DNA from 2 places in the Streptomyces hypolithicus genome. Region 2 is predicted to be linked to the other one. Evidence: riboswitches for the same ligand, from Rfam matches in the RefSeq annotation. Region 2 holds a riboswitch; the other holds the start of a gene.
What was found. Region 2 has a riboswitch for glycine ahead of gcvT (glycine cleavage system aminomethyltransferase GcvT). Riboswitches for the same ligand answer to the same signal wherever they lie in the genome.
Positions count from the first base shown of each region.

Region 1 (14,919 bases), 4.1 Mb from region 2:
GAAGATCGTCGTGGATGCCTTGCGACCGGCGGAGCGGCCTGACTACTCTCGGTCGTCACCGTAGTGTGGCCAAGGCGTATGGGAGCGTCGGGACTGGGGCATGAGGTTGCGGGGGGTCGGCGCACCAATGGCGTGGTGCGTGGTGGAAACTGTTGGGTGCATACGGACGTTGTGAAGATGTCCGGTTCGGCAGGTGTGTTCATTCAGGGTTCGTCCTGCCCCACGGGCGGGTCTGTTTCAGTCAAGGGGAATCGCCCGTGAAGTTGTTTGCGAAGTTGTTCGGCAAGAGCGCACGCGAGGACGGTGCACACGGCACCGCGCGCCACCGCGCTCCGCGTGGTGGAGATGCTGACGAGCAGGGCGGGGAGCGCCCGCTCTTCCGGGACGAGGTCGCCGGTCCCGGCGGCGACATTCCGGGCGGTCAGGGCGCGTCGTCCGTTGACCCTGCGGGTCCCGGACGCATAGGTTTCGGGGAGTCGTCAACCTCAGGTACGGGTGGAGGGTTTGCCGCCGATCCGTACGCGTCCCAGGCCCCAGGGGGGCAGCCGCGGCAGGAGGGTCCGTCCATGTCCGCCTTGCCGGTTTGTACGCGGTGCGGTCACCGCAACGCCGAGGACAGCCGTTTCTGCTCGAACTGCGGGGCGCCGCTGAGGGGTGGCGCAGCGGCCGAACGTCCTTCGGAGACGACGTCGACCATCTCGATCTCCGGGCTGGAGGCGTACGAAGCCGAGGCGACGGGCCAGACCGCTGCTCCCTCGCTGTCGCCGGAGGCGCAGGCGGCCGTCGACGCCCTTCCGCTGGGTGCGGCCCTCCTCGTCGTGCGGCGTGGTCCGAACTCGGGCAGTCGCTTCCTGCTGGACGGCGAGCTGACCACGGCCGGAAGGCACCCGCAGAGCGACATTTTTCTCGACGACGTGACTGTGTCGAGGCGGCATGTTGAGTTCCGCCGGGGCGCCGACGGCGGGTTCACCGTCTCGGACGTCGGCAGCCTCAACGGCACCTACGTCAACCGTGAGCGCATCGACGCGCTGGCGCTCTCGAACGGCGACGAGGTGCAGATCGGTAAGTACCGACTGGTCTTCTACGCGAGCCAGCGGGCCATCTGACCCTTACGGGAAGGTCCATGCTGCGAACATCGATGGGCGGTGCCACAGACGGCGCCGCCACCGAGGCCGACCGGCTGGTGAGCATTGGCACCGTGCTGAATCGGCTGCGGGACGAGTTCCCCGAAGTCACCATCTCCAAGATCCGTTTTCTGGAGAGCGAGGGGCTCGTCGAGCCGCAGCGGACGCCGTCCGGATACCGCAAGTTCAGTCCCCTCGACGTCGAGAGACTGGCCCAGGTGCTGCGTATGCAGCGCGATCACTATCTTCCCCTCAAGGTCATTCGCGACCATCTCGACGCGTTGGAGCGCGGCGAGCAGGCGCCGCCACTGCCGGTCGGCGGCGGAACGGGCGAACCACGCGAAGGCGGTGCGCCGGCGAGCGGGGCCGAGCGGCCGACCGCCGCTCGGATCGGCCGCTCGGAGCTTCTGGCGGCCGCCGGAGTGAGCGAGGAGGAGCTCGGCGAGTGGGAGTCGTACGGCCTGATCGTCTCCCTCCCGGAGGGCGGGTACGACGCCGATGCGGTCACGGTGGCCGGGCTGGTGGCCGAATTCGGCAGGTTCGGCCTGGAGCCGAGGCATCTGCGCGGAGTGAAAGCCGCCGCAGACCGCGAGGCGGGCCTGGTCGAGCAGGTGGTTGCTCCGCTGCGCCGGCACCGGAACCCGCAGACCAGAGCCCATGCGGAAGCCACTGCCAAGGAGCTGGCCGAACTGTCCGTAAGGCTCCATTCGGTCCTCATTCAGACTGCACTGGGTGTGCGGCTGCACTGAGCTTGGAGGAGCCCGACTACCCAAACCTGCCAGCCACGTCCTAGGGTTGCTGTGTGAACGAGCTCGACGTCGTAGGTGTCCGGGTGGAAATGCCCTCCAACCAGCCGATCGTGCTCCTGCGTGAAGTGGGAGGCGATCGGTACCTCCCCATCTGGATCGGGCCGGGCGAGGCGACTGCCATCGCCTTCGCCCAGCAGGGCATGGCTCCTGCCAGGCCGCTGACCCATGACCTCTTCAAGGATGTTCTGGAAGCGGTCGGCCAGGAGCTCACCGAAGTGCGCATCACCGACCTTCGGGAAGGGGTCTTCTACGCCGAACTGGTCTTCGCCAGTGGAGTCGAAGTGAGTGCGAGGCCGTCGGATGCCATAGCGCTGGCCCTGCGCACCGGAACGCCGATCTACGGCAGCGACGGTGTGCTGGACGATGCGGGGATCGCGATTCCCGACGAGCAGGAGGACGAGGTGGAGAAGTTCCGCGAGTTCCTCGACCAGATCTCGCCCGAGGACTTCGGGACCAACAGCCAGTGAGCTGTGCGCCGGTCAGTATCCGCGCATTCGGGCACGGTTTCCCCGAAGTGGGGCACGCAAAACCACTCTCAGGGTGATTATCACTCGGCGTGCCGAGTGTGGCGATCGTTGACGCACCCCGGGTGACTGCCTACCGTCGACAGGGCAGGTCAAGGACGGAGGTCGGCGTGAGAAGCAGCGGCGACGGTACGGCGGCGGGTGGGCCGTATCCGCTTTACGGCAGCGCGGCCGACCCCCGGGTGGGGCGGCAGAGCGTGACGTCGGCCATGGGCGGGACTACGGAGTCCGAACGCGGTGAGAGCGACGGGAGCGGTGAGAGCGTCGGCTACCGGGGGCCCACGGCGTGCGCGGCGGCCGGAATCACCTACCGGCAGCTCGACTACTGGGCGCGGACGGGGCTGGTCGAGCCGAGCGTACGGTCGGCCAACGGTTCGGGCCTGCAGCGTCTCTACAGCTTCCGCGACGTGGTCGTACTCAAGATCGTCAAGCGTTTCCTGGACACTGGTGTCGGGCTGCAGAACATTCGCGCCGCCGTCCAGCATCTTCGGGCCCGCGGTTTCCAGGACCTGGAGCGCATGACGCTCATGAGCGACGGCGCCACGGTCTACGAGTGCTCGTCGCCGAACGAGGTGGTCGAACTGCTCCAGGGCGGCCAGGGCGTCTTCGGGATCGCGGTGGGCGTGGTGTGGCAGGACGTGGAGAGCGCGCTGTCGCAGCTGCACGGCGAGCGCATCGACACCGGCGAGACCCTGATCGGGCGAAATCCCACCGACGAACTCGCACGACGCCGCAACAAAGCAGTCTGACGACAAGGCCCCGTCTGAGCCCTGCGGCGACGGCGGCACCGTGCCGGGCGCCGATTGTCAGTGGTGTGCGGCAGCATCGGTGGTGTGAGAGCCGAACCGACCATCCTGCATCTGGACATGGATGCCTTCTACGCAGCCGCGGAGCAGGCGTCGAAGCCGAGCCTGCGCGGGAAACCGGTGGTGGTCGGCGGAATCGGCACCCGGGGAGTCGTTGCCACCGCTTCGTACGAGGCCAGGGTTTTCGGGGTGCACTCCGCCATGCCGGTGGCGCAGGCCCGGCGATTGTGTCCCAACGCGGCGTATCTGATGCCTCGCTTCGCGCTCTACCGGTCGGTGAGCGAACAGGTCATGGAGCTGCTCGCCCGGTTGTCTCCCTTGGTGGAGCCGCTGAGTCTGGACGAGGCCTTCGTCGACCTGGAGGCGGGTGGTGTGGCGGACGACTCGGCCTCGGCCCGTCGGGCCGGAGAGCTGCTGCGGGCGGATATCCGGGCGGTCACCGGGCTCACCGGTTCGGTCGGGCTCGCGGGCTCCAAGATGCTCGCGAAGATCGCCTCTGAGCAGGCCAAGCCCGACGGCCTGGTGCTCATCGAGCCGGGGACCGAGCGGGAGCTCCTGGGGCCCCTGCCGGTCCGTACCCTGCCCGGAGTGGGACCCGCCACCGGCGAGCACCTGCGGCGGGCCGGCATGGCGACAGTCGCCGATCTGGCGGAGGCGGGCGAGGACGAGCTGATACGGCTGCTGGGCAAGGCACACGGCCTCTCGCTGCACCGGATGGCGGTCGGTTACGACGACCGGCCCGTGGTGGCTGAACGGGATGCGAAGTCGGTGTCCGTCGAGGACACCTTCGAGGTGGACCTGCACGACAGGGTCCGGGTCAGGGCCGAGGTCGGGCGGCTGTCGGACCGGTGCGTGCAGCGGTTGCGGGCTGCCCGCCGCTCCGGCAGGACGGTGGTCCTGAAGGTACGCAGATACGACTTCTCCACCCTCACCCGCTCCGAGACGCTGCGCGGGCCCACCGACGACCCCGCTGTGGTGCGGGAGGCAGTCGGACGCCTCCTGGAGTCGGTGGACACCACGGGCGGTGTGCGGCTGCTGGGTGTGGGCGTCAGCGGGCTCGCGGATTTCACCCAGGAAGACCTCTTCGCCCAGGCCGCCGGTGAGCGCGCGTCGGCCCAGGCCCGTGACGAGGCCGGGGCGGCGGAGGACGCCGGGGCGGCCCGGCCGGTCGGGCACCAGGAGGCAGTGGGAGCGGCGGCGCCCGGCCCGCCGCCGGAGCGCCGGTGGCGGGCCGGGCAGGACGTGTGCCATGCGGAGTACGGGGCGGGGTGGGTGCAGGGCAGCGGCGTCGGGCGGGTGACGGTGCGCTTCGAGGAGCCGACGTCGGCGCCCGGGCGCGTCCGGACGTTCACAGTGGACGACCCGGATCTGGCGCCGTCGGATCCACTTCCGCTGGTGGCCGGCGCCGCGGATCAGCCGGAATCCTCGCCGGCCAGCCTGCCGAAGTCGCGGTCGGGGACAGGAGGTGCGGAGACATCGAGCCCGTAGTGGTGGTAGAGCTGGAGTTCCTGCTCGGGGGAGAGATGGCGGCCGACCCCGAAGTCGGGGGCGTCCCTGATCAGTGCCCGCTCGTAGGGGACCCGCAGAGTGTCGTTCACGACCTCGCTGGGCTCCAGGGGAACGAAGGCGTCCCGGCTGAAGAGGCCGGTGCGTACGGCTGCCCACTCGGGTACTCCAGTGGCGTCGTCGAGGTACACCTCGTCCACTGTGCCGATCTTGGTGCCCTTGCGGTCGAACGCCTTGCGGCCGATCAGGCTGCGCGGATCGATGTCGGTCTGCACGGTCCCTCCAACTGATCGCAGCTGCTCCCCGTACAGACTACGAAAGTGCACATCTGTGGCCTCGGCCACTCGAGGGAACGGCGGCGGGGCTCGCTGGTAGGCTGGCTCATGGCTGCTGACCCCGTGCGGGAGAGTCCTCCGGTGAACATGCCGGGGGCGCCGAAGGAGCAAATCCTCCCCGGAATCTCTCAGGCCCCCGTACCGCACGGTTGAGGTCACTCTGGAAAGCAGGGCGGGCGTCGCACGGACAGGTGCTGGGAAAGGCCACAGTCCGCCGCGGGTCCCTTCCTCACCGACGGTGAAAGCCGGAACGACCCCCGACGGTCTTCCGGTGAAGCTCTCAGGTTGAGATGACAGAGGGGGAGGCCGTCCGGGCACCCGTGCCGTGGTGCCCCTCGCAGGTCGTGTCAGACCAGGAGGCCTTCCGCAGATGACCGCAAACCGCATTCCGCTCGAACAGCTTGAGCGTGGCATCCCCTTCGAACAGCGCCACATCGGGCCCGATGCCGAGGCTCAGGCCAAGATGCTTGCCCAGGTCGGTTACGGCTCGCTCGACGAGCTGACCGCGGCCGCGGTGCCCGACGTCATCAAAAGCGCCGAGGCGCTCAGCCTGCCGGACGCCCGCACGGAGGCCGAGGTGCTGGCCGAACTCCGCACCCTCGCCGACCGCAACCAGGTGCTCGCCCCGATGATCGGCCTCGGTTACTACGGAACCTTCACGCCGCCGGTGATCCTGCGCAATGTCATGGAGAACCCGGCCTGGTACACGGCGTACACGCCCTACCAGCCGGAGATCTCGCAGGGCCGCCTCGAGGCGCTGCTCAACTTCCAGACCATGGTCGCCGAGCTGACCGGACTGCCGACCTCGGGCGCCTCGCTGCTGGACGAGAGCACCGCCGCCGCCGAGGCGATGGCACTCTCACGCCGTGTCGGCAAGGTCAAGAACGGCGTATTCCTGATCGACTCCGACACCCTCCCGCAGACCGTCGCGGTCATCGAGACCCGTGCCGAGCCCACCGGGGTCGAGGTCGTTGTCGCCGACCTGTCGCAGGGCATCCCGGCCGAGGCGGCCGAGCGTGGCGTCTTCGGTGTGCTGCTCCAGTACCCGGGCGCCTCGGGTGCGGTGCGCGACATCAAGCCCGTCGTGGAGCAGGCGCACGAGCTCGGAGCGGTCGTCACCGTGGCCGCCGACCTGCTGGCCCTGACCCTGCTGACCTCGCCCGGCGAGCTGGGCGCGGACATCGCGGTGGGCACCACCCAGCGTTTCGGTGTGCCGATGGGGTTCGGCGGTCCGCACGCCGGGTTCATGGCCGTACGCGAGAAGTTCGCGCGCAGCCTGCCCGGGCGGCTCGTCGGTGTCTCGGTCGACGCGGACGGCGACAAGGCATACCGGCTGGCGTTGCAGACGCGTGAGCAGCACATCCGCCGCGAGAAGGCCACCAGCAACATCTGCACCGCGCAGGTGCTGCTTGCCGTGATGGCCGGGATGTACGCCGTCTACCACGGCCCGGACGGGCTGCGCGGCATCGCCCGCCGAACGCACAGGTACGCGACGCTGCTCGCCGCCGGCCTGCGGGCCGGCGGCGCCGAGGTCGTGCACGACGCGTACTTCGACACGCTGACGGTACGGGCCCCGGGCCGGGCGGCCGCGGTCGTCGCCGCCGCCCGTGAGGGCGGTGTCAACCTGCGTCTGACCGACGCCGACCATGTCTCCGTCGCCTGCGACGAGACGACAGCCCGCGCACAGGTCGCCGCCGTATGGGCCGCCTTCGGCGTCGAGGCCGACATCGAGGCGCTGGACGCATCGGTGGGCGAGGCGCTGCCCGAGGGCCTGCTGCGCACCGACGACTACCTCACGCACCCGGTCTTCCACCAGCACCGCTCGGAGACGGCGATGCTGCGCTACCTGCGCAAACTCGCCGACCGTGACTACGCGCTGGACCGCGGCATGATCCCGCTCGGCTCCTGCACGATGAAGCTGAACGCGACCACGGAGATGGAGCCGGTCACCTGGCCGGAGTTCGGCGCCGTGCACCCCTTCGCGCCGGTCGATCAGGCGCACGGGTACCTGACGCTCATCCACGAGCTGGAGGAGCGCCTCGCCGAGGTCACCGGCTACGACGCCGTGTCGATCCAGCCCAACGCCGGTTCGCAGGGCGAGCTCGCGGGCCTGCTGGCCGTACGGGCCTACCACCGCGCCAACGGCGACACGCAGCGCACGGTGTGCCTGATCCCGTCGTCGGCGCACGGCACGAACGCGGCGAGCGCCGTCATGGCCGGCATGAAGGTCGTCGTCGTCAAGACCCGTGAGGACGGCGAGGTCGACGTCGAGGACCTGCACGCCAAGATCGAGCAGCACCGCGACGAGTTGTCGGTGCTGATGATCACCTACCCCTCCACGCACGGTGTGTTCGAGGAACACGTCGCGGACATCTGCGCGACGGTGCACGAGGCCGGAGGCCAGGTCTACGTCGACGGCGCGAACCTGAACGCCCTGGTGGGTCTGGCGAAGCCGGGCAAGTTCGGCGGCGACGTCTCCCACCTGAACCTGCACAAGACCTTCTGCATCCCGCACGGCGGCGGCGGCCCCGGCGTCGGCCCCGTCGGTGTACGGGCGCACCTCGCGCCGTACCTGCCCAACCACCCGCTCCAGCCGTCGGCCGGCCCCGAGACGGGCGTCGGGCCGATCTCGGCCGCGCCGTGGGGCTCAGCGGGCATCCTGCCGATCTCGTGGGCGTACGTACGCCTGATGGGCGGCGAGGGGCTCAAGCGGGCGACGCAGGTCGCGGTCCTCGCGGCGAACTACATCGCCAAGCGCCTGGAGCCGCACTACCCCGTGCTCTACACCGGTCCGAACGGGCTGGTGGCGCACGAGGCCATCGTCGATCTGCGGCCGCTGGCGAAGTCGACCGGCGTCAGCGTGGACGACATCGCCAAGCGCCTCATCGACTACGGCTTCCACGCGCCCACCATGTCGTTCCCGGTCGCCGGGACGCTGATGATCGAGCCGACGGAGAGCGAGGACCTCGCCGAGATCGACCGCTTCTGCGACACCATGATCGCCATTCGCGGTGAGATCGAGCGGGTCGCCTCGGGCGAGTGGCCTGCGGACGACAACCCGCTGCGCAACGCGCCGCACACGGCGGCCGCGCTCGGTGGTGCGTGGGAGCACGCGTACAGCCGCGAGGAGGCGGTGTTCCCGGCCGGAGTCTCGGCCGCGGACAAGTACTGGCCGCCGGTGCGCCGGATCGACGGTGCGTTCGGTGACCGTAACCTCGTCTGCTCGTGCCCGCCGCTGGACGCGTACGACAACTGACCTGCGAAGGACGCTGCGGCGTCAGGCGACGCGGACAAGCGTCGGGGCCGGTTCGGAGGATTCCTCCGGGCCGGCCCCTTTTCGTGTCTGCGTGTCTGCGTATCGGCTCAGGCGGCCGTGGCCACGGCCACCGGGCGGTGCGGGGCGATGATGCGCCCGTCCGGCAGCAGCTCACCGGTGTCCTCGAAGACGACAACTCCGTTGCACAGCAGGCTCCAGCCCTGCTCCGGGTGGTGCGCCACGAGATGGGCGGCCTCCCGATCGGCGGATTGGGCGGACGGGCAGGCTGGCTGGTGCTGGCACATGGAAGGGTTCTTTCGCTGCGGTGTGTTGAGTGTCCTGCGGCTCGATGCGGTGTTCATGACCGCCCCCCGTATCAATCGGTCTGGTCCCAGTGTTGCCCTACGGGCGTCAATCCGCAGGGATTTCACGGCAGCTCTCCTTACTGATTAAAGACGTGTCACCCGTGCGGACGGTTCAGCTCAACTGGGGTGTCCCTTCGGGTGGTTCGATGTGACCGGTACGGACTAGTCCGGATGGGGGCGCTGTGCCCCGTGACCGGGGCGGGCACGGGGCACAGGGGCGGCGCGCAGGGGGCGCCGCAGAGCATTCTCTCCGCAGTTGTCAGGCGGGCTGGCTGAGGAGGGGTGGGGCGGTCCGGGGGGTGAGCCGGTGCGTCAGGACGGGCAGCAGATCCGCCACCCGGTGCGGGAGGTGGGAGGCGATCCCGGGCGGGGCCGGCGCCAGGGGCACCAGCAGGTCGGTCGGGAGGGGCATGACGTCGGCATCCGCCGGGGCGGTGTCGGTTTCGGGGCCGCGGTGCAGCCACAGGGTGAGCATGTAGAGCTCCGGCACGGAGAGCAGACGAGGCTGATAGCACGCGGTCATCGCCTCGGCCTGTCGGAGCGCGCGTTCGCTGGAGGTGACGTACGGCCCCTCGCAGAAGTGGGAGAAAGTCCAGCCGTCGGGCGTGAGCATGGTGTCGGCGGCAGCCACGGTGTCCTCGCCGCTGCGGATCAGGAAGCGCCAGCCGGTCAGGCGGGTGCGCGGGGGCCGGCCCGACGGGATGATCCGGTCCAGTACGTGGATGGGGAGCGGGAGTTCGGGGCTGAGGGGTCCCTGGGCCGCACGGAGGGCCGGGGGACGGGCCTCTCGTACGGCAGTGGGGGACCCCAGTGCCGCGAGGACGCTGCGCAGGGCGGGCGCGGGAGCCGGGGAAACAAGCAGCGGCATGGTGGGTCGCCTCTCACTTCGGAGACACGTTGATGCGTGGGTGGTGCGGACGGCGCTGTCTGCGTGCGGGGTCAGAGGGGGGCCGGGGAACGATGGCCGGGCGCCGACTCTCTGCCTCGTTTGCAGAGTTTATACGACACGCGTTCACGCGATGTTTCGGCTAGCCGTCGCCGGCATTACAGGCAAGGCGGAATCAGGTCTTTCTCCTGCGGAGAATCTCCCCATTCAGCGAGGCTGCAGGCATCGTGGCCTCGCAAGTTCCGACGCGCGCGGTAGGCTGAATCTCGTCGGCCTTTTTCACTAGGGGGCCGGTGGTATCTGCATTCTGCCGCATGCCGAGTGAATGTGTGGACGATCACGTAATTCCCCGGGCTCAGCGTCACGTAATTCCCCAGGTCCTGGCCTCGTCCATGTCTACTTGATCGAGGGCTTGTTTGTCTTGTCGGTGACGCCTGCGCGGGGCCGCTTGTTGGGGCGGTAGCTGGGACCGTTCATGATCACCTGATGGCTGGTGTTGATGAGCCGGTCCAGGAGGGACTCGGCGACGACGGGGTTGGGGAAGAGCGGATACCAGTCGCTCGGCGCCCTGTTGCTGGTCAGGATCAGCGACCGGCCCTGCCGCTCGGAGACCAGCTCGTAGAGGTCGTCGGCCTGGGCCGCGGTCAGCTGGCGCATCGCGAAGTCGTCCAGGATGAGCACGTCGGGCCGTACCAGTTCGCGCAGTCGGCGGTCCCAGGTGCGGTCCGCGTGGCCGCCGGCCAGGTCGGCCAGAACCCGGCTGGTCTTGGCGAAGCGGACGTTGGCGCCCTGGCGGATCGCCATATGTCCGAGTGCCTGGGCGACGTGTGTCTTCCCAACGCCGACCGGCCCGAACAAAATTACGGACTCGCCGGTGTGCAGCCAGCGCAGTGCCGCAAGGTCGCGGACCTGGGCCGCGGGTATCTTCGGGGAGGCCGCGAAGTCGAACTCCTCCAAGGTGACCTGCTGCTCGAACTTCGCCCGGGTCAGGCGCCGTTGGAAGGCGACGGTCTCCCGGCGGGTGATCTCGTCCTGGCAGAGGATCTGGAGGAACTCCAGGTGGCCGAGCTCGCCGCCGTGGGCCTGCGAGAGGCGGGCGTCGAGAGTTTCCAGCATGCCCGAGAGCTTCAGCGCGCGAAGCGCGTCCCGCAGGGCGGTGTCCATGATGCTCATCACGCCACTCCTTCTTCGTGACGGTGGTCATCACGGTCGTCGTTCGTCATGTCGGGGGTGTCGCGGTCGCGAAGAGCCGCTGAGGTCCGTGCAGGAAGGCGGCGGCTCCGCCATCGCCGGAGGATTCGGGGGCCGGCTCGGTCTCGGTGCCGGCGACGAGGATGCCCTTGATCGTGCGATAGGACGGGTCGCCGACCAGGGTCGCCTTGGCGCAGGCGGCCTCCAGCCTGCCCTCGCCGTACTTCTTGCGCAGGCCGAGGATCCCCTGGGCGGCGCGGAGCCGATAGAGCGCGTTGACCTCCAGCAGCCCATCGACCACCTCGCGGCAGGCCGTGCCGACCTGCGCGGACTGGGTCCGGCACCAGGTCGGGGTCCGCATGTGGAAAGCGATCTTCTCCGGCGGGTAGTCGCTGGCATGGGTGCGCTTGCCCTGCTCAAGTGCCCCGTGGGTCTTGACCAGTTCGCCGTCGTGGAAGACCTGCACGAAGGTCGCGGTCGAGCGGACGTCGACCCGCTTGCCCATCAGTTTCCACGGCACCGAGTAGAGGGTGCGGCCGGCCTTGATGTGAATGTCCGGGCCGACGGTGGCCGTCGACCACTTCGCGAGCACGAACGGGGTCTTCGGCAGCGGCAGCAGCGTGGACGCCTCGACGGCCTCGAAAACCGAGGCCGGGGCGGCCCCGCCCAGCGGGCGGCACTGCCGCTGACCGGCGACTTCGGTGCACCACCGGATGGCCTCGGCCTGCATCTGCTCGAGCGAGAAGAACTCCCGGCCCCGCCACCAGGAATCACGTATATAGGGCATAGGGCGCTCGACGCGCGGTTTATCTTTTGGCTTCAGAGCGCGGGCTGGATCTACCAACGCACCGTAATGGGCCGCGAGTTCGGCATACGCTTTGTTGATTTTAGGGTCGTAGAGGTCGGGCTTGTCCACCCCGGTCTTCAGGTTGTCGGGCACCAGCCGCTGCGGGACGCCGCCGAAGAATCTGAAGGCTTCGACGTGGGATTCGGTCCAGGAGTGCTGGTCCAGGTGGATCACCGGGCGGACGAACATGTGCCGCGAGCACGGCAGCACCATCACGAACGCCCAGATCCGGTGCCGCTTCCCGCTCCGCGGGTTGATCCACTGGCCAAGGAAGCCGTAGTCGATCTGAGCCTCCAGCCCCGGCTCGATCTCGTCGCGCAGGACCGTGACCTGAGAGCGACGGGTCTCCTCGGGCAGCGTCGCCGATATCCACCGCCGAAGCGACGACACCGAAACCACCAACTCGTTCTCGTCCCGCAGCCGTTGGTGGATCGTGGCGACGGTCACCGTCCCCAGCAGGCTCTTGATGTAATCACGGTGCTTGTCGATCTCGGGCCAGGTCACCTGCCGCAACCGGGCATCGGCGAGCTCGGGGAACCAGCCCTTGATCAGAGAGGCCCAGTCCTCCGCGGCCATCGCCGCCCCGCCCGGGGCCATCCCGGCGGCCTCCGCCGGGGCCAGGTACTTCCTGATCGTCTTGCGGTCCAGTCCCAGCGACGCGGCCAGCTCGCTCTTGGAGCGGCCCGCGTACCAGTGGACATAGATCTCGGTCACATCGACCACGTTGAACGTTCTCCTTGCCATCGTGCGCTTCCCTCGACCTCGAACCACTGATCGAGGAAGCGTCCGTCATCTCGACGGCCAGGACCACTACCCGCTGCGTCCGTCGTCCCCATGGGGAATTACGTGACCGCGGGGGTGGGGAATTACGTGACGCGGAACCCGCCTCACCTGGGGAATTTCGTGATCGCTCACAAATGTGCCGCTGGAGCAGTGCAGCGAGCGTACTCCTTACCCGATCGCTGTGGGACGTTACTGATCAGTCTGTCTGGGCATCATCGACCGTGACGTAAGGGCCCCACCCGGTGGGCAGCCCACTCGAGGAGGGATGCTCCGATGGGGGAGAAGGTCGTGGCAGGCGGCTTCGATCTGTCCGATCGCCAGAGGTACCGGCACAAACTCCAGCTGTGTCTGACGGGGCTGGAGAGGCTACTGGCGGAGAAGCGCTTCGACCGGCCCAAGAACCTCATGGGGCTTGAGATAGAGCTGAATCTCGCCGGGGCCGACGGCATGCCGATGATGATGAACGCGGAAGTCCTGGAGCGTATCGCCAGCCATGATTTCCAGACCGAACTCGGGATGTTCAACCTGGAAGTGAACATCGCCCCCCATCGGCTGGGCGGGCGGGTTCTCGATCAGCTGGCGGAAGAACTGCGGACGGGGCTCGGATATGCCCACCGAAAGGCCACCGAGGTCGACGCGGGCATTGTGATGATCGGAATTCTGCCGACGCTCGGACGACAGGACCTGGTTCCGGCGAATCTCTCCGACGTCGACCGCTACCAGTTGCTCAACGACCAGATCGTCGCCGCGCGCGGTGAGGACTTCACGCTGGACATCAGCGGAGTGGAGCGGCTGACCTGCACGTTCAGCTCCATCGCACCCGAAGCGGCGTGTACGTCGGTGCAGTTGCACCTCCAGGTGACCCCGGCCAGATTCGCGGACGTGTGGAACGCGGCGCAGGCCGTCGCGGCAGTGCAGATCGCCATGGGCGCCAACTCGCCCTTCCTGTTCGGCCATGAGCTCTGGCGGGAGTCACGTCCGCCGCTCTTCCAGCAGGCCACGGACACCCGTCCGCCCGAGCTGCAGGCGCAGGGCGTGCGGCCCCGGACCTGGTTCGGCGAGCGCTGGATCGATTCTGCGTACGAACTCTTCGAGGAGAACCTGCGCTACTTCCCGGCGCTGCTGCCGATCTGCGACGACGAGGACCCGATGCTCGTCCTGGACGACGGAGGGGTGCCGCGACTCCAGGAATTGGTGCTGCACAACGGGACGGTCTACCGCTGGAACCGGCCCGTGTACGGGCTCGCGGACGGCGTACCGCATCTGCGGGTGGAGAACAGGGTGCTGCCGGCCGGGCCGACGGTCACGGACGTGATCGCCAACACGGCCTTCTACTACGGCCTGGTCCGCGCTCTCGCCGAGGACGCGCGGCCGGTGTGGAAGCGGCTGCCCTTCGAGGCCGCCAAGGAGAATTTCGACACCGCCTGCCGCCACGGCATCGACGCCGAGATCGTCTGGCCGAGGCCGGGCCGTTCCGGCGGGACCGTGCGGGTGCCTGCCGTCAAGCTCGTACGGGACGAGCTGCTGCCGCTCGCCGCGGCCGGTCTCGACGCGTGGGGCATCGAGCCCGCGGACCGCGACTACTACCTCGGCGTCATCGAGCAGCGGTGCAGGCGGCGCGTCAACGGTGCGTCCTGGCAGGTGGATACGTACCACCGCGCGCTCGCGGCGGGTCTGGAGCGTGAGGTGGCGCTGGCCGCCACCACGCGCCGCTACAGCGAGCTGATGCACCAGGGCGACCCTGTCCACACCTGGCCGGTGGGGTTCCCGGCCCGGGGGTGAGGGAGCGCCGGCGCTGCGAGGGACCGGGCCTGATGCTGCCCTGCGCCTCGCCGTCGGGCAAGCTGTGACGTCCCACGGCAGTGGAGCCTCCTCGTCGAGATCCGGAACGGATTCCCTGCCATGACATGGCGCGGTCGAGAACGAGGCGGTGGCGCGGAAGTGGAGGCTGGTGTGCGGGCAGACGTGGGGCGGGCGGCCGATTCTCATCCCGGACAACAAGGGGTGACGCGACGGGTGCTCCGGGCCGAGCTCCTGATCGTGCTCGGGCTCTCGCTGGGTGCGAGCGGGGTGTCCTCCCTGATCAGCTTTGTCGGGGCGCTCACCAAGCCGGGCGGCCTCAAGGACCAGGCGGCCAAACTCAACGGCTCGTACACGCCGGGCCGGCCTTGGCTGGATCTCGCCTGGCAGCTGTTCGGTATCACCTCGGCGCTGGTGCCCGTCGCGCTCGTCGCGTATCTCTTGCTGCGGGAGGGGGCGGGGCTGCGGGCGATCGGGTTCGACCGGACGCGACCGTGGCCGGATCTCGGTCGCGGCACGCTGGTCGCGGCCGGCATCGGCAGCGCCGGACTTGCCTTCTATCTGGTGGCGATCGAGGCGGGGTTCAATCTCACGGTCGTGCCGGAATCGCTGCCGCCGGTGTGGTGGAAGTTCCCCGTACTGATCCTTTCCGCACTGCAGAACTCGGTGCTGGAGGAAGTGATCGTC
Region 1 covers NZ_CM128811.1:5,539,379-5,554,297, forward strand. The annotation lists gene ACU6WZ_RS26050 (DUF881 domain-containing protein) at 1-64, shown strand, start outside; gene ACU6WZ_RS26055 (FHA domain-containing protein) at 150-1,106, shown strand; gene ftsR (transcriptional regulator FtsR) at 1,124-1,873, shown strand; gene ACU6WZ_RS26065 (bifunctional nuclease family protein) at 1,927-2,400, shown strand; gene ACU6WZ_RS26070 (MerR family transcriptional regulator) at 2,523-3,206, shown strand; gene ACU6WZ_RS26075 (DNA polymerase IV) at 3,291-4,751, shown strand; gene ACU6WZ_RS26080 (PRC-barrel domain-containing protein) at 4,676-5,044, opposite strand; glycine riboswitch at 5,161-5,258, shown strand; gene gcvP (aminomethyl-transferring glycine dehydrogenase) at 5,475-8,360, shown strand; gene ACU6WZ_RS26090 (DUF5999 family protein) at 8,468-8,665, opposite strand; gene ACU6WZ_RS26095 (hypothetical protein) at 8,985-9,593, opposite strand; gene istB (IS21-like element helper ATPase IstB) at 10,008-10,784, opposite strand; gene istA (IS21 family transposase) at 10,831-12,372, opposite strand; gene ACU6WZ_RS26110 (glutamate-cysteine ligase family protein) at 12,706-14,214, shown strand; gene ACU6WZ_RS26115 (CPBP family intramembrane glutamic endopeptidase) at 14,335-14,919, shown strand, end outside.
Region 1: another riboswitch for glycine. It lies ahead of gcvP (aminomethyl-transferring glycine dehydrogenase); the one in region 2 lies ahead of gcvT (glycine cleavage system aminomethyltransferase GcvT).

Region 2 (14,919 bases):
CGATTTCCGCCTCGGCCTTGGCCAGGGGAGCGCCGACACAGCGGTGGATGCCGTGGCCGAAGCTGAGATGAGCAGCGGCGTCCCGGTCCAAGTCGAGGAGGTCCGGCGACGGGAACCGCTCCGGGTCTCGATTGGCTGCTCCAAGAGCGACCAGCACCGGAACACCGGCCGGGATATCCGTACCGCCGAGCGTGACGGCTTCCGTGGTGAACCGGAAGGTAGCTGTACTGACGGGGGAATCGAACCGAAGCAGCTCGTCCAGCACGGCAGGGACGTCGTCCGGATTCTCCCGAAGGCGATCCAGCTCGGTCGGGCGCTGGAGCAGCGCCAGGGCCGCGTTGCCGAGGAAGTTGGTGGTGGTCTCGTGTCCGGCCACGAGCAGCAGCACCGCCAGAGAGACCAGCTCCTCCTCGCTCAGATGATCGTCTTCGTCGCGAGCCGAGATGAGCCGGTCAAGAAGAGAGCTACCGGGCTCCAGGCGCTTGGCTGCGATGAGGCCCGTCATGTAGTCGGCCATCGAATGCGAGGCCGCGTCGATGACGTCCGGCTTTCCCGCCGCGAACAGCTCTCCGGACCAGCGCTGGACATCGGACCGTTCTCCCTCCGGAACTCCGAGCAGCTCGCAGATCACGATGACCGGCAGCGGTACCGCCAGGCCGCCCACGAAGTCGAACCGCTCGCCGACGGGCCACTGATCCAGCAGCTCGTCGGTGACCCGGGCGATGAACGGACGCAGCTCCGTGACGGCCCCTGTCGTGAACGCCTTGGTCACCAGCCTGCGCAGCCGGGTGTGCTGGGGCGGGTCGCTGGCCAGCATGTTGTGAGCCACCGCAGGGTGCAGGCGACGCCGTGACCCCTTGCCCGCGGAGAAGGCGGCCGTGTCCTTCGAGAGCCGAGCGTCGCCGAGGGCTTCCCTGGCTTCCGCGTAGCCGGTGACCAGGTAGCTGGGGTGCCCACCGGAGCCGGCGGGCACGGACTGCACCGGACACGTGGACCGCATGGCCGCGTAAGCGGGATAGGGGTCCTGGAGGAAGCGGGGATCCTGAGTCGGGTCGGTCATGCTCTCAGGCTCCAACTGGTTCTGGCTGGCCGTCGTCGGCGACACGCCCAACACGGTTGGCGTAGGCGTCGGCCACCAGGGGGAGCCACTCCGTGTCCGCGCGGAGGTCCTTGCGGGAGGCGGCCTCCGCCGACGGCAGGGCAACCTCGTCGGCGCAGCACGAATGCTCACGGTCTCGTAATGCGTAGCTCTCACTCCTGACGACGTGCACCGACCGCACGCCACGTCTTGAGGTGACGTCGTGGACGCCTGGTCACCCCGGAAGCCGCCGCGTCCCAGCCCCCAAGAGCGAGGCGCCCCTGGGACATCCCAGGGACTTTTCAAGGACTTTCATATCTGTCTGAGAAAGATTCCAGAGACTTTTCGCGGCCTGAGCAGGGAAGGCCCTGACAGCGCTGAAAGGGGAACGCGCTGGTCAGGGCCGGTCCCCTCAGCACTCGATGACGTTGACCGCGAGCCCGCCCCGCGCCGTCTCCTTGTACTTGACCTTCATGTCGGCGCCGGTCTCCTTCATGGTCTTGATGACCTTGTCCAGGGACACCTTGTGGATGCCGTCCCCGCGCATCGCCATCTTCGCCGCCGTGACGGCCTTGACCGCCGCCATGCCGTTGCGCTCGATGCACGGAATCTGGACGAGGCCGCCTACCGGGTCGCAGGTCAGGCCCAGGTTGTGTTCCATGCCGATCTCGGCCGCGTTCTCGACCTGCTCCGGGGTGCCGCCCAGTACCTCGGCGAGTGCGCCGGCCGCCATCGAGCATGCGGAGCCGACCTCGCCCTGGCAGCCGACCTCGGCGCCGGAGATGGAGGCGTTCTCCTTGAAGAGCATGCCGATCGCGCCCGCCGCGAGCAGGAAGCGCACGACGCCGTCCTGCTTTTCGCTCTCCGAGTACTTCGCCGCGACGAAGTTCGTGTAGAAGTGCAGGACCGCAGGGATGATGCCCGCCGCGCCGTTGGTCGGGGCGGTGACGACGCGGCCGCCCGCCGCGTTCTCCTCGTTGACCGCCATCGCGTAGAGCGTCACCCACTCCATCGCGTGCGCCGTCGCGTCGCCCTCGGCGCGCAGCTGGCGGGCGGTGTGGGCGGCGCGGCGGCGGACCTTGAGGCCGCCGGGGAGGATGCCCTCGCGGGACATGCCGCGCGCCACACAGGCCTGCATGACGCCCCAGATCTCCAGCAGGCCCTCGCGGATCTCCGTCTCGGTACGCCAGGACAGTTCGTTCTCCAGCATGAGCGAGGAAATCGACAGACCGGTCTCGCGTGACAGGCGCAGCAGCTCGTCGCCGGTGCGGAAGGGGTACTTGAGTACCGTGTCGTCGAGCTTGATGCGGTCCTCACCGACGGCGTCCTCGTCGACGACGAAGCCGCCGCCGACCGAGTAGTAGGTCTTTTCCAGGAGAGGGGCGCCCGCCTCGTCGTACGCGAAGAGGGTCATGCCGTTCGCGTGGTACGGCAGGGAGCGGCGGCGGTGCAGGATCAGCTGGGTCGGCTCGTCGAAATCGATCTCGTGCGCGCCCAGCAAATTGAGGCGTCCGCTCGTGCGGATGCGCTCCACCTCGGCGTCGGCCGTCTCGACGTCGACGGTCTTGGGGGAGTGGCCCGCCAGGCCGAGGATGACGGCCTTCGGGGTGCCGTGGCCGTGGCCGGTCGCGCCCAGCGAGCCGAATAGTTCGGCCCGTATCGCCGTGGTGTGGGCCATCAGGCCGTCGTTCTTGAGGCGGCCCACGAAGAGGCGGGCGGCGCGCATGGGACCGACCGTGTGGGAGCTGGACGGGCCGATGCCGATCGAGAACAGGTCGAAGACCGAGATGGCCACGGGGTAACTCCTAAGGGGTTGGTAGACGCCGTTGTCTGCCTGCCGGGGTGGTGCAGAAAACCAAGGCGGTACAAGGGCCGGGGCGCCGCACTCACTGTCCAGTGTGCGCGGCGCCCCGTTGTTCAGCTGTTCAGCTGTTCAGCCTGTTTCGTACGAAACTACTTCAGGCCAGGGTAGAGCGGGTGCTTGCCGGCCAGGGCCGTGACCCGGGCGGACAGGCCATCGGCGTCGAACGACGGCTTCAGGGCCTCGGCGATGATGTCCGCGACCTCCGTGAAGTCCTCGGTCTGGAAACCGCGGGTGGCCAGGGCCGGAGTACCGATCCGCAGGCCCGAGGTGACCATCGGCGGCCGCGGGTCGTTCGGGATGGCGTTGCGGTTGACCGTGATGCCGAGCTGGTGCAGCCGGTCCTCGGCCTGCTGGCCGTCGAGCTCGGAGTTTCGCAGGTCGACGAGGACCAGGTGGACGTCCGTGCCGCCGGTGAGGACGGACACGCCGTGCTCGGTGACATCCGGCTGCACCAGGCGCTCGGCCAGGATGCGGGCGCCGTCCAGGGTGCGCTGCTGGCGCTCCTTGAAGTCGTCGGAGGCGGCCACCTTGAAGGAGACCGCCTTCGCGGCGATCACGTGCTCCAGCGGGCCGCCCTGCTGACCGGGGAAGACCGCCGAGTTGATCTTCTTGGCGAGTTCGGCGGTGGAGAGGATGATTCCGCCGCGCGGACCGCCGAGGGTCTTGTGCGTGGTCGTGGTGACGACATGGGCGTGCGGCACCGGGTTGGGGTGCAGGCCTGCCGCGACCAGGCCGGCGAAGTGCGCCATGTCGACCATGAGGTACGCGCCGACCTCGTCCGCGATCTTGCGGAAGGCGGCGAAGTCCAGCTGACGCGGGTACGCCGACCAGCCCGCGATGATCAGCTTCGGCTGCGACTCCTTGGCGAGGCGCTCCACCTCGGCCATGTCGACCTCGCCCGACTCCTCGTCGACGTGGTACGGGACCACGTTGTAGAGCTTGCCGGAGAAGTTGATCTTCATACCGTGGGTCAGGTGTCCGCCGTGCGCGAGGTTCAGACCCATGATCGTGTCGCCGGGCTTCAGCAGCGCGAACATCGCGGCGGCGTTGGCCTGCGCACCCGAGTGCGGCTGCACGTTCGCGTGCTCGGCGCCGAAGAGCGCCTTCACTCGGTCGATCGCGATCTGCTCGACGACGTCGACGTGCTCGCAGCCGCCGTAGTAGCGGCGGCCCGGGTAACCCTCGGCGTACTTGTTGGTGAGGACGGAGCCCTGGGCCTCCATGACCGCGACCGGAGCGAAGTTCTCCGAGGCGATCATTTCGAGGGTGGACTGCTGGCGGAGCAGCTCGGCGTCGACGGCGGCGGCGACGTCCGGGTCGAGCTCATGCAGGGGAGTGTTGAGAAGCGTCATCACGGTCCCGTTCGAGGTCTCAGTTGCCGGAGGTAAGGGCGATGTACTCGTCGTTGGAGAGCAGGTCGGCCGGCTCCTCCGAGACGCGCACCTTGAAGAGCCAGCCGCCCTCGAAGGGGGCGGAGTTCACCAGCGCGGGGTCGTCCACGACGTTCTGGTTGGACTCGGTGACCTCACCCGTCACGGGGGAGTACAGGTCGCTGACCGACTTGGTCGACTCCAGCTCCCCACAGGTCTCGCCCGCGGTCACCGTGTCGCCGACCTCCGGGAGCTGGGCGTAGACGATGTCACCGAGCGCGCTGGCCGCGAACTCCGTGATGCCGACCGTCGCGACGCCGTCCTCGGCGGTCGACAGCCACTCGTGCTCCTTGCTGTAACGCAGCTGCTGGGGGTTGCTCATGACCTGAATTCTCCTGTACGCGGGGGAGTGCTGGTGAACGGGGAAGGTGTACGAGTGCCAGGTGTACGGGTACGAGGTGTGCGGGGCGTCACTTCTGGCGCTTGTAGAACGGCAGCGCGACGACCTCGTACGGCTCATGCGTACCGCGGATGTCGACGCCCACACCCGCCGTGCCGGGCGCCGCGTGCGCGGCGTCGACGTACGCCATGGCGATCGGCTTGCCGAGGGTGGGGGACGGGGCGCCGGACGTGACCTCACCGATCACCTTGCCGTCCGCCACTACGGGGAAACCGGCGCGGGGGACACGGCGGCCCTCGGCGACCAGGCCGACCAGCTTGCGGGGCGGGGCGTTCTCGGCGCGCCCGGCGGCGGCCTCCAGGGCGGCGCGGCCGACGAAGTCGCCGTCCTTCTCGAACTTCACGACCCGGCCGAGGCCCGCGTCGAACGGTGTCAGCGCGGTGGTCAGCTCGTGCCCGTACAGCGGCATGCCCGCCTCCAGGCGCAGCGTGTCGCGGCAGGACAGACCGGCGGGGACCAGGCCGACATCCTTGCCGGCCTCCGTCAGCGCCTGCCAGAGCGTCTCGGCGTCGGCAGGGGCGACGAAGAGCTCGAAGCCGTCCTCGCCGGTGTAGCCGGTACGGGCGATGAGCGCGGGGACGCCGGCGACGGTGCCGGGCAGGCCCGCGTAGTACTTCAGGCCGTCGAGGTCGGCGTCGGTGACGGACTTCAGGATGCCGGGGGACTCGGGGCCCTGGACGGCGATCAGGGCGTACGCGTCACGGTCGTCCCGTACGACGGCGTCGAAACCCGCGGCGCGCGCGGTGATCGCGTCGAGCACGGTCTGGGCGTTGCCGGCGTTGGCGACGACCAGATATTCGGGGGCCTCGGTGTCGTCCAGGCGGTAGACGATCAGGTCGTCCAGGATTCCGCCGTCCTCCTGGCAGATCATGGTGTAGCGGGCGCGGCCGAGGCCGACCGTGCCGATGTTGCCGACCAGCGCGTAGTTCAGGAGAGCGACGGCCTGCGGCCCTGTGACGGTGATCTCACCCATGTGGGAGAGGTCGAAGAGGCCCGCGTGGGTGCGTACGGCGTTGTGCTCGTCGCGCTCGCTGGCATAGCGCAGCGGCATGTCCCAGCCCGCGAAGTCGGTCATGGTCGCGCCCAGCGAGCGATGCAGCGCATCGAGGGCGGTGAGACGGGGGACATTGCTCATAGGTGTGCTCCCAGGGCGCAGGGCAAGACGGGCGAGGACAATCCTCCCCATCTGTCATCGGAACCTGAGAGGTTCACCGGGAGAGTCCCGGCTTGCACCTTGGGTGGAGCCGCGACGAAGCGGCCCGCTTTTCAGATCTGCCTCGCCCGCGCGGTACGGGGCCTGAGAGATTCAAGGGAGGAACTTGCTCCTTCGGCGTCCTGGGGCACATGGTGCTGTGCTCCGGACTCTCCCGCGCGGATTCAAGCGGCCGGTATGCAGTTGGCGCGCACATCATTGCACGCGTCGGCGGGCGGCGGGCGGCGGGGCGGTGGGCGGCGGGCGGGAGGAAGGTTGGGGTCAGGCCGGAGGAGGGTCGGAGGCAGGTCGGAGGCAGGTCGGAGGAGGGCCGGAGAGATCCACAAACAGCTTGTGGCGCATTACCTTTTCTTTACACTTCGTGGGAAAGGGCCGGGCAAAGGGTGGGGGACACCCGACAGGGGGAGAGCGATGACGGTGCAACAGCCCGGTGTGTACGCGGCGACCGCGGGCGCGGGCGCGGCGCACGGAGCGGTGGCGGCGCAGCAGTGCGTACCGGCCGGGGAGGCGCCGGTCGGCAAGGCCGCCGGGCGCGTCGCCGCGCCGGTGGTGCGGGATCTGCGCGGGTGTGCGGGGCGCGGGCCGCGGAGCCTGGCCTTCGCGGCCGGGGACCTGGTCGTCGTGTCCGGACTGCCGGGCAGCGGCAAGAGCACCCTGATCCGGCGTACGGCCGGGGCGGCGGGCGTGCGGCGCATCGACTCGCAGGACGTGCGGGAGCGGTGGGCGGCGCGGATGCCGGGGCTGCTGCCGTACGCCCTCTACCGGCCTCTCGTACGGGCCGCGCACTACGCCGGGCTGCGCAGGGCGCTGCGCTCCGGCGAGAGCGTCGTCGTCCACGACTGCGGAACGCTCGCCTGGGTCCGGCACTGGCTCGCCCGCGACGCCAGGCGCCGTGGGGCCGCGCTGCACCTGGTCCTGCTCGACGTGCCGCCGGAGGTGGCCAGGGCTGGGCAGCAGGAGCGGGGACGCGGGGTCTCGGGGTACGCCTTCGCCCGGCACCGGCGGGCGGTGGGGCGGCTCGTACGGGACGCGGAGCGGGGGGTCCTGCCGGTGGGGTGCGGGGCGGCGGTGCTGCTGGACCGGGACGCGGCCGGCGCGCTTGCGGCGATCGGCTTTTCGACGTAGCGCGGGGATTGGGCTGAGGTTTCCGGTCGGGTCCGGAAAATGCCAGCCTCTCCGGCGATTGAGGAGCGGGGTCCGGGGCGGAGCCCCGGGGGTGTGGGGGCGCAGCCCCGGGGTGTGGGGCACAGCGCTAGGGTCGGGCCCGTGGATTACCCAGAATTCCCCGGGCCTGGCCACCCGCACGGCGGCAACGGCTGGCCCGGCAACGAACTCGAAGAGGTGCTCGCCGCCTCCGTCGGCAACCCGGCCGCCGGCGGCCGCATCGTCGAGGTGCTGGGACGCAGCCAGGTGTGGGTGCCGCTGCCCTCCGGCGGCGGCCCCCAGTCGCGGAGCCTCGACCTGCCCACCGTCGAGATCCACGGCGCGGCGTACGTCCCCGTGTACAGCTCCGAGCAGCAGCTCCGCCAGTGCGCCGGGCCGCACATGTCCTTCACAGTGGCGCCCGCCCGGGACTTCGCCCGCGGCCTGCCCCCGCAACTCGGCATCGCCGTGAACCCGGACGGCGCGGTCGGTGCGCCGCTGCCGCCGCCCGCCGTCGCGGAGTTGTGCCGGGCCGGCCGTACGCCGCTGGACGGGCCGGCGAGCGGAGGCCGGGTGCGGCTCTTCGAGCCGGACTGGCAGGAGGAGCCGGTCGACTTCCTCGCTGCCGCAGCGGGGGAGTTCGAGGAGAGCCGGGTGGTGGCGAGCGCCCGGCGGGCGCTCGCGAGCATCGAGGGGGAGTCCCCGACGCTGTTCGTCGGCGTACAGCTCTCGTCCTGGGAGGGCGCCGACCGCAACGCCCCGATGGACGCGCTGGGCCGCGCCCTCGGCCGGGTCCAGGTGCCCTGGCCGGTCAACCTCGTCCTGCTGGACGTCGCCCAGGACCCGGTCGCCGACTGGATGCTGGAGAGGGTACGGCCGTTCTACACGCGCCACGCCTGACCCGCGCCGACCGGCCGCGCGCAGCGAAGCGCGCAGCCAAGCGCGCAGACTCCTGACGTGTGCGTCAGGACGGTGTCAGTGCGGCCGGTCTAAGCTGGTTTGATGACCTCGCCACACGGGGGCGGTTGGTCGGGCCGGCCGGTTGGGCCGGCACGTGGATCGAAGAGGGGCGGAACCCAGGGTGAGCGCGTCAGGCACCGCCGCGGCCGGGCAGGTCGAGCACATGCTGCGCCAGGTGACGCCCGGGCGCTTCGACGCGTACGAGGCGCTTCTGCGCGCCATCGCCGACCCGGCCGGCGGCCACGTCTGGATGCTGCTCTGGCACGGCCAGGCGGGATCCCCCGACGCGCAGTACGGAAACATGGAGGTCGACGGCCTCGGCTACGCCCCGTGCGTGACCTCCGCCCAGGAGCTCGCAGCCAGCGGCTGGAGCCGGGCGTACGACGTGGTGACCGGGCAGGACATCGCGCGGGCGCTGTTTCCCGACCGCTGGGGCATCTGGCTCAACCCGCACGCGCCCGGCGGCGGCGTCGGCATTCCGTGGCTCGATCTGCGGCGTATCGCCACCGGACTCGACCGGATGCCGGCCGGACCGCTGCGCATGTCCGAACCGGCCGTCGAGATCCCCCAGTTCTACGCCCGGCTGGCGCAGCACGCCCACCGTACGCCGGCGGTCCGCGCGCTGCGCCGGGCGTGGGTGCAGCCGGCGCTCGGCGCGCCGTACCTCGCCGTCGGGCTCGATCTGTACGACACCAGCCCCCAGTCGGTCGACGCCGTGCGGGCCATGATGCAGCAGTCGATCGGGGTGGTCCCCGACGGGCTGCCGGTGTCCACCGTCGCGATGTCCGACGAGTACGACCCGGTGTCCATGTGGCTGCGCGCCAACGCCCGGCCGTTCTACGACCGTGAGGCCCACGCACCGGCGGCACCCTCCACCGCCGCACCCGGCGGCGGTTACGGCTATCCGGCGCCCCGCGGCTACTGACCTGACCTGACCTGACCTGACCCGATCCGACGCGGCCTGACCCGTCGGCAGATGTGCCGATAGCCCAATTCGGCGGTTCATGACGGCCGTTGGCTGGCTTGTCCGGTCTGCGGCATAACGCTGCTTGTGGTCCGCTGAGCCGATCAAGATGTTCGGATAACGGAAGCCCACAGGCCACATCACGGTTGCGCATCCATTCCCCGCCAGGTCTGGCGGGTGATCGCGAGCTCATTGAAGACTCCGGCAACAAGGAACGCCGGTCCGGCGTACGACCGCCACGAACCGCGTTCCCCGTGCCAACCGCGGCTGTCCGAGCACCTTCATTTTTTGAGCACCCGCAGCACCTGCACACGTTCAGCACCTGCACCACGTTCAGCACCTTCTGCACTTTGCGCATCTACCGCACCACCTGCACCTGCGATGAGAGAAGCCGCTACAGCGGCGGGCGCGGGCCGACCACAGTCGGTCGAGCCGAGAGGGGTCCCCACCACGATGACGGCACCACTGCACGACACGAGCGCGGCCGAGACCGCCGCCGTTGACGTCGCGGCCGATGTTCCGGCGAAAGCCATCGAAGGCCGTTCGCCCTGGGAGATCGCCTGGGTGCGGCTCAAGCGCGACAAGGTGGCGCTGGCCGGCGGCGTCGTCGTGGTGCTCCTGATCCTGGTCGCGATCTTCGCGCCCCTGATCGTCAGCCTCCTGGGACACCCGCCGAACGAGTTCCACGAAGACCAGATCGACCCGCTGCTCGGCACGCCCGTCGGCTCCTTCGGCGGCATGAGTTCGGAGTTCCTGCTGGGCGTCGAACCGGTCAACGGGCGCGACGTGTTCAGCCGCGTCGTCTACGGCGCACGGATCTCGCTGCTCGTCGCTTTCCTCGCGGCGATGTTCGCCGTGCTGCTCGGCTCGGTCTTCGGCGTCATCGCCGGATACTTCGGCGGCTGGGTGGACGCGGCGATCAGCCGGGTGATGGATGTTCTTCTCGCCTTCCCGCAGCTGCTGTTCATCATCGCGCTGGTCTCCGTCCTGCCCAACGAGCTGTTCGGCGTGACGGGCAGCGGGGTGCGGATCGGTGCGCTGATCGTCGTGATCGGCTTCTTCGGCTGGCCGTACGTCGGCCGGATCGTGCGCGGCCAGACGCTGTCGCTGCGCGAGCGCGAGTACGTCGAGGCGGCGCGCAGCCTCGGCGCCGGGCGCTCGTACATCCTCTTCCGGGAGCTGCTGCCCAACCTGGTGGCACCCATCACCGTCTACGCGACGCTGATGATCCCCACCAACATCCTCACGGAAGCGGCGCTGAGCTTCCTGGGTGCGGGAGTCAAGCCGCCGACGGCCTCCTGGGGACAGATGCTTTCCAAGGCGGTGAGCACCTACGAGAGCGACCCGATGTTCATGGTGATTCCGGGTCTGGCGATCTTCATCACCGTGCTGGCCTTCAACCTCTTCGGTGACGGAGTGCGTGACGCCCTCGATCCCAAGGGATCACGCTGACCGCGCCCCGCTCGGCCACATCACCTGCGCGGCCACATCACCCGCTCGGCCACAGCGACACCCCCCGCCCCTGACAACCACCTGACAACCAGTCGGGCGGCAAGCACCAAGGACCGGTTCTGCACCAGGACCGCCACTCTCACGGAGGATGCGAGATCGTGACAACCAACAGCTCAAGTAGGCGCAGGCTGGCCGCAGGCTCGGCTCTCGTCGTCGCGGCTCTGCTGGGTACCGCGGCCTGTGGAGGCGGCGGCACCAAGGACGACGGTGAGGGCAAGGCCGCCGGCTTCAACGCCGCGACCAAGGGCATCGCCAACGCGTCGGCGAAGAAGGGCGGCACGCTCAAGTTCGCGGGCTCCCAGGACTTCGACTCGCTCGACCCGGCGCGCATGTACTACGGCTTCGCCTGGGACTTCTCCCGCTTCTACACCCGTCAGCTCGTGTCGTACGACACCAAGCCGGGCGTGAAGAGCACGTCGCTGGTGCCCGACCTGGCCACCGACATGGCCAAGATCACCGACGACGGCAAGACGTACACGTACACCCTGCGCGACGGCGTGACCTTCGAGGACGGCTCGCCGATCACCTCGAAGGACATCAAGTACGGCATCGAGCGCACCTGGGCCGCCGACGTCATCTCCGGCGGTCCCGGCTACCTGAAGCAGGTCCTGGACCCCAAGGGCGAGTACAAGGGCCCGTACAAGGACAAGTCGAAGGACAAGCTCGGGCTGAAGGCCATCGAGACGCCCGACGACAAGACCATCATCTTCAAGCTGCCGAAGGCGAACGGTGACTTCGAGCAGATCCTCGCGCTGCCGACGAGCACCCCGGTCCCGCAGGCCAAGGACACCGGCGCCAAGTACGCGCTGAAGCCCGTCTCCTCGGGTCCGTACAAGTTCGAGTCGTACACGCCCGGCAAGGGCGGCACCCTGGTGCGCAACGAGAACTGGAAGAAGGAGTCCGACCCGATCCGCCCGGCGCTTCCGGACAAGATCACGGTCACCATCAGCTCCAACGCGGACGACATCGACCAGCGCCTGATCAAGGGTGACTACGACCTCGACCTCAACGCGACGGGCATGACCCAGTCCGGTCGTACCGAGGCGCTCCAGAAGCACAAGGGCAACGTCGACAACGGCCTGACGAACTTCATCCGTTACGCGGTCTTCCCGGAGACCGTCAAGCCGATGGACAACATCGAGTGCCGCAAGGCGGTCATCTACGCGGCCGACAAGAAGTCGCTGCAGACCGCCCGCGGCGGCCCGCTGGCCGGCGGTGAGATCGCCCCGAACATGCTCCCCACGAGCATCAAGGGCGCCGACGGCTACGACCCGTACGGTGCGCTCAAGACCCCCACGGGTGACGTGGCCAAGGCCAAGGAAGCCCTGAAGAAGTGCGGCAAGCCGAACGGCTTCAAGACCACCATCTCGGTGCGCAACAACAAGCCGCAGGAAGTCGCCACCGCTGAGTCGCTGCAGAACTCGCTGCAGAAGGTCGGCATCGACGCCCAGATCGACCAGATCGACGGCGCCCAGTCCAGCTCCATCAACGGCTCGCCCAAGGTCGTCAAGTCCAAGGGTTACGGCATCATCGTCTCCGGCTGGGGCCCCGACTTCCCGACCGGTCAGGGCTTCTCCCAGCCGCTGGTCGACGGCCGCTTCATCGTCGAGACCGGCAACTACAACAACAGCGAGACCGACGACCCGAAGATCAACAAGCTCTTCGACGACGCGATCGCCGAGACGGACCCGGACAAGGCCGGTGAGATCTACAAGGAGATCAACCACATGGTCTCCGACCGCGCCGTCTACCTGCCCTTCGTGTACGAGAAGACGATCACGTGGCGCAGCAGCCGCCTGACCAACGTCTACACGGCCGATTCCTACAGCGGCCGCTACGACTACGTCTCCCTCGGCGTCGTCAAGTAGTCGGCATCGTCGTCCAGTCGATGATCCGCCGCGTGATGATCCGCCGACTCCGACTCCGACTCCGACTCCGACTCCGACTCCGACTCCGTCACCGGACCCGATAAGCCCGAAGGGCAGGTGATGGCCGTGTGCGGCGGCCCGGGAACCCCCTCCCACCACTGAGGGGGCCCCGGGCCGCCGCCGGGCCGAGCACAGTGTTCGCATACCTCATCCGGCGCTTGTTCGCCGTCGTAGTGATGCTGATGGTCGTCGTTCTCGCGACCTTCGCCATCTTCTTCATGATCCCGAAGCTGACGGGAACCGACCCCGCTCTGCTCTTCGTCGGCAAACAGGCCGACCCGGAGGCCATTGAGGGCATCCGGCAGAAGATGGGACTCAGCGACCCCATCTTCGTCCAGTTCTGGAACTTCCTCCAGGGACTGGTGGTCGGCCGCGACTATGCCAACGGCGTGGATGTCAGCCGCTGTTCGGCGCCCTGCTTCGGTTACTCCTTCCGTACCGAGCAGGAGATCTGGCCCATCCTGATGGACCGGCTGCCCGTCACGGTCTCGCTCGCGATCGGCGCCTGTCTCCTCTGGGTCGTCGGCGGTGTGGCGACCGGTGTGGTCTCCGCCCTCAAGCGCGGCACGCTGTGGGACCGCGCGGCCATGAGCATCGCGCTCGGCGGCGTCTCCCTCCCCATCTACTTCACCGGCCTGGTCTCGCTCGCGATCTTCAGTTACGGACTGCAGTGGATCAGCGTCGACTACGAGGGCATCACCGAGAACCCGGCGGCCTGGTTCGAGAGCCTGCTGCTGCCCTGGGTGACACTCGCCTTCCTGTACGCCGCGATGTACGCCCGCCTCACCCGCGCCACCATGCTGGAGATCCTGGGCGAGGACTACATCCGTACCGCCCGCGCCAAGGGTCTGCGGGAGCCGGTCGTCATCGGCAAGCACGCCATGCGCTCCACCATGACCCCGGTCCTCACCGTCCTCGGTCTCGACCTGGGCGCGCTGGTCGGCGGCGCCGTTCTCACCGAGACCACGTTCAACCTGCCGGGGCTCGGCCAGGGAGCGGTACGGGCGATCAACGAGCGTGACCTGCCCCTGATCATCGGCGTCACCCTCATCGCCGCCATCGGCATCGTGATCGCGAACCTCGTCGTGGACCTTCTGTACGCAGTGATCGACCCCCGAGTGAGGCTCTCGTGACCGAGCTGACCAAGACCGGCGCCGTCGGCGAGCCCGTGAGCGCCGGCAGCGCGCCCCCGGACGCCTTCCTCGAAGTCCGTGACCTCAAGGTGCACTTCCCGACCGACGACGGCATCGTCAAGTCCGTCGACGGGCTCTCCTTCCAACTGGAGAAGGGCAAGACCCTCGGCATCGTCGGCGAGTCCGGGTCCGGCAAGTCGGTGACCTCGCTCGGCATCATGGGCCTGCACACGGTGGGCCAGTACGGGCGCAGCAAGGCCCGGATCTCCGGCGAGGTCTGGCTGAACGGCACCGAGCTGCTGTCGGCCGACCCCGACGAGGTGCGCAAGCTGCGCGGCCGCGAGATGGCGATGATCTTCCAGGACCCGCTGTCCGCCCTGCACCCGTACTACACGATCGGCCATCAGATCGTGGAGGCGTACCGGGTCCACCACAAGGTCGACAAGAAGGCCGCCCGCAAGCGGGCCGTGGAGATGCTCGACCGGGTCGGCATCCCCGAGCCGGCCAAGCGGGTGGACAGCTACCCGCACGAGTTCTCCGGCGGCATGCGCCAGCGCGCGATGATCGCGATGTCGCTGGTCAACAACCCCGAGCTGCTGATCGCCGACGAGCCGACGACCGCGCTGGACGTGACGGTGCAGGCCCAGATCCTGGACCTGATCCGCGACCTCCAGGTGGAGTTCGGCTCGGCCGTCATCGTCATCACCCACGACCTCGGCGTCGTCGCCGAACTGGCCGACGACATCCTGGTGATGTACGGCGGCCGGTGCGTGGAGCGCGGCCCCGCCGAGAAGGTCTTCTACGAGCCCCAGCACCCCTACACCTGGGGGCTGCTCGGATCGATGCCGCGCATCGACCGCGACCAGACCGAGCGCCTCATCCCGGTCAAGGGTTCCCCGCCCAGCCTGATCAACATCCCGAGCGGCTGCGCCTTCAACCCGCGCTGCCCGTACGCCGACGTACCCAAGGGCGGCATCACCCGCACCGAGCGGCCCGAACTGCGCCAGGTCGGCGTCCGCCACCACTCCGCCTGCCACATGTCGCAGGAGGAACGGACGCGGATCTGGACCGAAGAGATTGCGCCGAAGCTGTGAGCGAGACAAAGGATCAAGACGTGACGCTCCCGGAGCAGGCTTCCTCTTCCCCCGAGCCGCTGCTGAAAGTCTCCGGCCTGGTCAAGCACTTCCCCATCAGGAAGGGGCTGCTGCAGCGGCAGGCCGGCGCCGTGAAGGCGGTCGACGGCCTCGACTTCGACGTGCGCCAGGGCGAGACGCTGGGCATCGTCGGTGAGTCG
Region 2 covers NZ_CM128811.1:1,457,419-1,472,337, reverse strand. The annotation lists gene ACU6WZ_RS06690 (cytochrome P450 family protein) at 1-1,060, opposite strand, end outside; gene ACU6WZ_RS06685 (L-serine ammonia-lyase) at 1,491-2,873, opposite strand; gene glyA (serine hydroxymethyltransferase) at 3,032-4,294, opposite strand; gene gcvH (glycine cleavage system protein GcvH) at 4,314-4,694, opposite strand; gene gcvT (glycine cleavage system aminomethyltransferase GcvT) at 4,783-5,907, opposite strand; glycine riboswitch at 5,949-6,048, opposite strand; glycine riboswitch at 6,049-6,152, opposite strand; gene ACU6WZ_RS06665 (AAA family ATPase) at 6,397-7,110, shown strand; gene ACU6WZ_RS06660 (enhanced serine sensitivity protein SseB) at 7,252-8,028, shown strand; gene ACU6WZ_RS06655 (enhanced serine sensitivity protein SseB C-terminal domain-containing protein) at 8,210-9,013, shown strand; gene ACU6WZ_RS06650 (ABC transporter permease) at 9,506-10,504, shown strand; gene ACU6WZ_RS06645 (ABC transporter substrate-binding protein) at 10,663-12,432, shown strand; gene ACU6WZ_RS06640 (ABC transporter permease) at 12,627-13,625, shown strand; gene ACU6WZ_RS06635 (ABC transporter ATP-binding protein) at 13,622-14,719, shown strand; gene ACU6WZ_RS06630 (ABC transporter ATP-binding protein) at 14,716-14,919, shown strand, end outside.